Regions from separate parts of the Arthrobacter sp. 01T425 genome, predicted to be linked through region 1. Evidence: predicted binding sites of a transcription regulator. Region 1 holds the regulator's gene; the other holds the start of a gene.
What was found. The regulator HrcA, encoded in region 1, represses chaperone genes, less so after heat shock. The targets are predictions, from matches to a motif close to TTNGCACTCGNNNNNNNCGAGTGCNAA.

Region 1 (3,399 bases):
CGCCGTCCGCGATGTCGACCGCTTCGCCGACGCCGATCCGTTTGACGGTGACGGCGTGGCGGGCCTCGGTTCCCTCGAGGACGAAGGCCGAGCCGGGGACCTGCTGGTCCAGGGTGCCTGGGGCGGTGAAGAAGACCGGGTTACTCACCGCTACAGGTTACCGAGCCGGTCCCGCAGTTTGGCGAAGACGCCGCCGCTGGCCGCAAGCTTTCCTTCCGTGAGGTGCTCGCCACGGTGCTTGGCCAGCTGGCGGAGAAGTTCCTCCTGGACGTGATCGAGCTTGACCGGTGTTTCCACCTGCAGGTGCACCTTCAGATCGCCGCGGCCGTGGCCGCGCAGGTGCGTGACGCCAAGACCGCGAAGGGTGATGATCTCGCCGGACTGGGTGCCGGCCTTGACGTCGATCTCCTGCTGTCCGTCGAAGGTGTCGAGGGATATTTCGGTGCCGAGGGCGGCCGCCGTCATGGGAATGTTGAGGCTCGCGTGCAGGTCATCGCCCTCGCGCACGTAAGTGGCGTCGTTGTTGACCCTGATCTCCACGTACAGGTCCCCGGCGGGGCCGCCGGCAGGGCCGGCCTCGCCCTGGCCGGACAGCTGGATGCGGGTGCCGGTGGCCACGCCGGCCGGGACCTTGACGGTCAGCGAGCGGCGGCTGCGGATCCGGCCCTGGCCGCTGCATTCGTTGCACGGGTCCTTGATGACGGTGCCGAAGCCCTCGCAAGACCCGCAGGGGGCGGACGTCATGACCTGGCCCAGGATGGACCGCACGGCGCGCTGGACCTGACCGCTGCCGCCACAGATGTCGCAGCGGACCGGGTGGGTGCCCTCCCGGCAGCAGGATCCCTCGCAGGTGGGGCAGATGACGGCCGTGTCGACCTCGAGCTTTTTGTTCACGCCGAACACCGCATCGCGGAGGTCGATCCGGACGCTGATCAGCGCGTCCTGGCCGCGGCGGACCCGGGACGCCGGGCCGCCCTGGCCGCCACCGGCGCCGAAGAAGGTCTCGAAGATGTCCTGGAAGGCGAAGCCCTGGCCCGAGTAGCTGCCGCCGCCGAACCCGTTGTCGGTGCCGTTCTCGTTGCCGGTGGTGTCATAGACCCGGCGCTTCTGCGGATCGGAGAGGACCTCGTAGGCGTGCGTGACGGCCTTGAACCTGTCCGAGGCGTCCTCCCCGGGGTTCACGTCCGGGTGCAGGGTCCGGGCCAGTTTCCGGTAGGCCTTCTTGATCTCCTCCCCCGATGCGTCGCGGGAGACTCCAAGAACGTCGTAGTGGCTGCTCAAAGTGTGTATCTCTTCCTTGTTGTACTGCCTGTGGGGTACTGCCTGTGGGGCACTGCCTGTGGGGCAAGAAGTCGTATTCGGTCCCGGACCCGTCAGGGCCCCAGGATCCTCGAAAGGTAGCGGGCCACCGCTCGGACGGCGGCCATGGTGGTGGGATAGTCCATCCGGGTGGGCCCAAGCACTCCGACCTTGGCCGTGGCGTCCGGCCCGTAGGCGGTGGCCACGACCGAGGCCTCGGCGAGACCGTCGTAGGGGTTTTCCCGGCCGATGCTGACGGTCACGCCGCGCGGGTCTTCGGCCATTTCGCTGAGCAGGCGGAGCATGACCACCTGTTCCTCGAGGGCCTCCAGCACGGGGCCGATGCTGAGCGGGAAGTCCACATTGGAGCGGGCCAGGTTGGCGGTGCCGGCCATGACCATGCGCTCTTCACGGCTGCTCGTGGCCAGGGCCTCAAGGCCGCGGGCCAGCGCCTGGGCTGCTCCGCGCCGCGCGGGCGGGCCACCGGCAACGACGGCGGGCAGCAGCTGCGGCATCAGGCTCAGCGGCGTACCGGAGAGGCTGGCCAGAAAGCTGCTCCGCAATTCCGACAGCGCGTCGTCGGGAATGTCCTGCCCGACGTCGATCACGCGCTGCTCCACCTTGCCGGTGTCAGCGATCAGAACAGCCAGCACTTTCCTGGGCGCCAGCAGCACGAACTCAATGTGCCGCACCCGGGCGCGGCTGAGCAGCGGATACTGCACGACGGCGACCTGGTTGGTCAGGTGCGAGAGGAGCCTCACGGTCCGGTCAAGGATGTCGTCAAGGTCCTCGGATCCTTCCAGCAGCGCCTGAATGGCCCGGCGCTCGGCCTGGGACAACGGCTTCACCGCTGAGATCTGGTCGACGAACAACCGGTAGCCCTTGTCAGTGGGGATCCGGCCTGCACTCGTGTGCGGTGCCGTGATCAGGCCCTCGTCTTCCAGCGCCGCCATGTCATTTCGGATCGTGGCGCTCGAGACGCCGAGATGGTGCCGTTCAACGAGCGCTTTGGAACCAACGGGCTCACGCGAATGGACGTAGTCCTCCACGATGGCGCGCAGCACTTCGAGTTTGCGCGGTTCGCTCACGCTCCACCTCCAATCGACTGTCCCGCAGCCGGTGCCACCCCCCGCGTCCGGTCCGGGTACACCAGTGGTGCACGGACGGCCCGCCACAGGACAAGGGTTAGCACTCGACATGCCTAAGTGCTAACCAGTCTAATATGAGTCGCCGCGTTGTTAGCATTGGATTCGCTCCAGGCGTGGCCCGCGGGAACGCGATTCCCGTCACGCCGGCGCCGAGACCGTGGCAGATGCTGCCGTTGCCGCGCCGTCGCGGTCCGGTTCCGGCCCCCGGAGAGTTCCACCGACCGCCGTACATTCCGAGTGCAAAGTAAGCGTGAAGAGATGTCGTACCAGAACTGGGGACCCCAGGACCTGTCCGCCCCCGCCAAGACCCAGCTGCCGGAAGTCCCGGTGGAACGCGGGATGGTCCTCGAGGAGGTCCAGTCCGGCTGGGTGGGCGCCGTAACCCGCGTGGAGAAGTCCGGCGGCATGCACGTGGTGGCGCTGGAGGACCGGCGGGGCAAGTCGCGGTCCTTCCGCCTCGGCTTCGGCTTCCTCTTGGACGGCCAGCCCATCCGCCTGATGCCGCCGGCCCCGAAGAAGACGGCACCGGCCGCCGGTGCCGGCCGCACGGCGTCGGGCTCGGTACGGGTGGCGGGGCAGCGCGCACAGGTGGCCAAGGCCAGCCGCATCTGGGTGGAAGGAAAGCACGACGCCGAGCTGGTGGAGAAGGTCTGGGGCGATGACCTCCGGGTGGAGGGCATCGTCGTCGAGCCCCTGCACGGCATTGACGACCTCGCGGCCGCCGTGGCGGACTTCGGCCCGGGCCCCGGCCGGCGCCTCGGCGTGCTCGTAGACCACTTGGTGGCAGACTCCAAGGAGTCGCGGATCGCCGACGCCGTCATGGCCTCACCGGGCGCCGCAGGCAACGTCCTGATTGTGGGGCACCCCTACGTGGACGTGTGGCAGGCCATCCGGCCCTCGGTCCTGGGGATCGAGCAGTGGCCCGTGATCCCCCGCGGCACGGACTGGAAGA
Region 2 (3,399 bases), on a different contig from region 1:
GGGACGGGTCCACCTCGATCAGAGCGACCACCGACCCGCCGGTCTTGGCCTGGACCTCGATCATGGTGCTGAGGAGCTCATCGCGGGCGTCAATGAGGTCATCTCCCAGGAGGACGGCGAACGGCTCATGCCCGACGTGCTGCTTGGCCCGGAGGACCGCGTGGCCGAGGCCCATGGGATCGCCCTGGCGGACGTAGTGGATGTCACCGAGGTTGCTGGCGGCCTGGATGGATTCGAGCTTCGCAGTGTCACCCTTCGCCTCCAGGGTGGACTCCAGCGCGGGGACGCGGTCGAAGTGGTCCTCCAACGCCCGCTTGTTGCGGCCAGTGATCATCAGGATATCGTTCAGGCCGACATTCACGGCCTCCTCGACGACGTACTGGATGGCCGGCTTGTCAACGACAGGCAGCATTTCCTTGGGCATGGCCTTTGTGGCCGGGAGAAACCTGGTACCAAGGCCCGCGGCGGGGATAACGGCCTTGCGGACGGAAGCGATGGGTGTATTCACACGACTAATCTAACGGAGGGACCAATCATTGCGTAATCATTATGCGAACCGCCTGCCGGCCCCCCGGTGCAGCGCGGCCGCAAAAGGCAGAGGAGGGGCCAAGATGGCGTCAAAAGAGGAAATTCGCTCCAGCCACAGGGCGGCGCGTTCCGCACTCCCGCTGACCGCACAGGACACCGCCGCGGCGGGCATCGCCAGCCACGGGCTCGCGTGGGCCTCCGGGCTTGGCCGCGGCCGCCAGGGCACCTTCGCGGCGTACCTCGGTGTGGGCGCCGAACCGCCCACACTGCCACTGCTGACTGCCCTGGTCGAGGCCGGGCACCGGGTGCTGCTGCCCGTTTGCGAACCCGACATCGAGCTCAGATGGGTGTACTGGACTCCCCAGTCCGGGTTTGTCCGCAGCCGGTACGCGCCCATCCAGGAGCCTGTCGGAGAGCGCCACGGAACCGAAGTCATGCGGGACGCCACCGCAATCTTCCTGCCGGCCACCGCGGTGGATTTCTCGGGCAACCGAATCGGGCAAGGCGGCGGCTACTACGACAAGTTCCTTGCCGCCCTGGCTGCCATGTCCTCCGCATCCGGCGGGGCGGACGCCGGGGCGGACGACGCTGCCGCCGACGCTGTCGCGTTGCCGACTGCCGCCGTCGTCTATGACACGGAGGTGCTGCCCGCAGGCAGCATCCCCGCGGAGTCGTTCGACCGGAAAGTCGACACGGCGCTGACCCCGGGCGGGATCGTCCGGCTCGGCCGATCCCGGCCTGCCTGATCCGGGTTCCCGCCAAGGTGATAGAATTGGCACTCAGGCCCTGCGACTGCTAAGGACGGAACAGGTCGATAGACATATCGGCGGTGATCCGGACTCCGCAGCACGGGACCTGCTCGTTTGCCCCTGAGGAGGATTTCCAGTGCCCACGTATGCATACGCCTGCAAGGACTGCAGCCACGCCTTCGAGATCGTGCAGTCGTTCAGCGACAACTCCTTGACGTCCTGCCCCGAGTGCCAGGGCACGCTGCGCAAGAAGTTCAATAGCGTCGGCGTAGTGTTCAAGGGCTCCGGCTTCTACCGGACCGATTCGCGCGACACCAAGGGCAGCACGGTTTCCCCGGCTCCTGCAGCTCCCGCGGCCACCCCCGCGCCCGCCGCAGCGGCCAGCTAAGGCACCTGCCGGGTTGGCACCGGCCGCCGGCTGGGCTACGGCCGGCTGATTCTGGGCACTGCCTGAATCCCTGTCCGCTGTTGCCGTTGCCGCTGTTGCCGTTGCCGCTGTTGCCGTTGTCCACATAGGACGTTCCGCAGCTGCCGCCGCTCTGCGCAGATCCGTAGCGTGGCGGCATGGAACTTTTCCTCACCGCGGTTTCCCCGCCTTCGTTCAAGACGGCTGCCCCGGCGGCGCCTGTGCCGTCTTCCACGCCTTTGTTCAGGCCTTTCCGCGCCGCAATGCCTGAAGCTGGCCCCGGCCGCTGGTCCCGTACCGGTATCCGTCCAACGAGCCTTCCTGCCGCCACGTTTTCCGCCGCGGGCCTTCCGTTCCGGAGCCGGATCGGTCCCGTGAAACCCCGCCGGCGTCCGCCCCGCGGCCGTCCGTCGTGGCGCCGCCTGCGCGGCTGGCTGAACCGGAACCGGCGGCTTATCGCGGCCCTCCTGTTCTGCATCCCCGCCGGGCTGACAGTTCAGCAACTGGCTCCAGCGCCCACTGACACTGTCGCAGCCTTCGCCGCCGCGGCCGATCTGCCCGCTGGAAAGTCCCTGGAACCCGGCGATCTCAGCAGGATCAGCGTGCCACCCGGCCTTATTCCTGCGGGCAGCCCCGGCAGCGAGACCGCGTTCGAGGGAAAACAGCTGGCCGCACCGTTGCGCCAGGGCCAGCTCCTCACCGACGCCCAGATCCTGGGACCGGGCCTGCTCGCCGGAAGCCCGCGAGGCTCTGCGGCCGTGCCGCTGAGGATGGCAGATCCGGCCTCCATCCAGCTGGTCTCCCCCGGGCAGCTCGTCAACGTGGTGCTCACTGCCGGCAACGGCATGGAACAACCCGGCGAAAGCCAAATCCTGGCCGAAGCCGTACCAGTGCTCTGGACGTCGACGCAGGGCGGCAAAGCCGGCTCCTGGCCCGCCACTGCGGAGACTGACGGGCTGGTGGTGGTGGCAGCGACGGCCGACCAGGCCCGCAGGCTGGCGGGCGCGTCTACCCAGGGCAAATTGTTTTTCGTGCTTGTGGCGTCACCGCCGGGCTAGCCGTCCAGCCAGCAGGGCGTTTCCGCCGGGCCAGTGGCCCGGGCCGTAGGCTCCGACGCGGGCCGCGCCCGCAGGCTCTGGGCTGCGGGCGCGGCCCGTCAGCCCCAGTGCGGCGGCTTCTGTTCCTGGAGCCAGGCGTCGTGATCGTAATTATCAGGCTGGTCACCCCAGCGCCGGGGGTCGTCTTCCGCCGCCTTGTTCGGCAGCACACCCTCCGGAACGGTGGCCTGTGCCTCCGAACGGCGCGACGTCTCCTTCGCGGCCTCCTGGTCCGGCCCGTCGCCGGTCGATTCCCCGGTCGATTCGCCGGCCTTCGACCCTGCGGTGTCGGCCGCGGCCCCCGTCGACTCACCGGTCTTCGGCCCCGCGGTGTCCGCCGCGGCGCCCGCCGCGCCGGCTTCGCGGGCGCCGGTGGCGCCGGCGTCGTTCGTGTTGCCGGCGTCGTTCGTGTTGCCGGTCTTGCCGGTGTTGCTAGTGATGCCGTCCGCACTCATGCCGCCGGCCTCCTTACTGCCTGTATTGCCTGTCATTGCTGATGCTGGTGCCTGCCGGCGGAATTCTTGGCCAGCAGTTTCATGGCCGCGGAACACCTGTCCCGAGGGTTCGGCCGCCACGTGGTACTCGGCGGCCCGCGCCTCGTCAATCGCCAAGTGCTCGA

Region 2: AC1DNG_RS15850 (FmdB family zinc ribbon protein) is a predicted target of HrcA. The motif match lies at 1,301-1,327, and genes of this name have one in related genera.

Annotation. Positions count from the first base shown of each region.
Region 1 covers NZ_JBFTPY010000001.1:355,143-358,541, reverse strand. Annotated here, with positions in the region: gene AC1DNG_RS01680 (16S rRNA (uracil(1498)-N(3))-methyltransferase) at 1-148, opposite strand, end outside; gene dnaJ (molecular chaperone DnaJ) at 151-1,281, opposite strand; gene hrcA (heat-inducible transcriptional repressor HrcA) at 1,374-2,387, opposite strand; gene AC1DNG_RS01665 (DUF3097 domain-containing protein) at 2,706-3,399, shown strand, end outside.
Region 2 covers NZ_JBFTPY010000014.1:93,984-97,382, forward strand. Annotated here, with positions in the region: gene galU (UTP--glucose-1-phosphate uridylyltransferase GalU) at 1-508, opposite strand, end outside; gene AC1DNG_RS15845 (5-formyltetrahydrofolate cyclo-ligase) at 612-1,274, shown strand; gene AC1DNG_RS15850 (FmdB family zinc ribbon protein) at 1,414-1,665, shown strand; gene AC1DNG_RS15855 (RcpC/CpaB family pilus assembly protein) at 2,058-2,741, shown strand; gene AC1DNG_RS15860 (AAA family ATPase) at 2,840-3,399, opposite strand, start outside.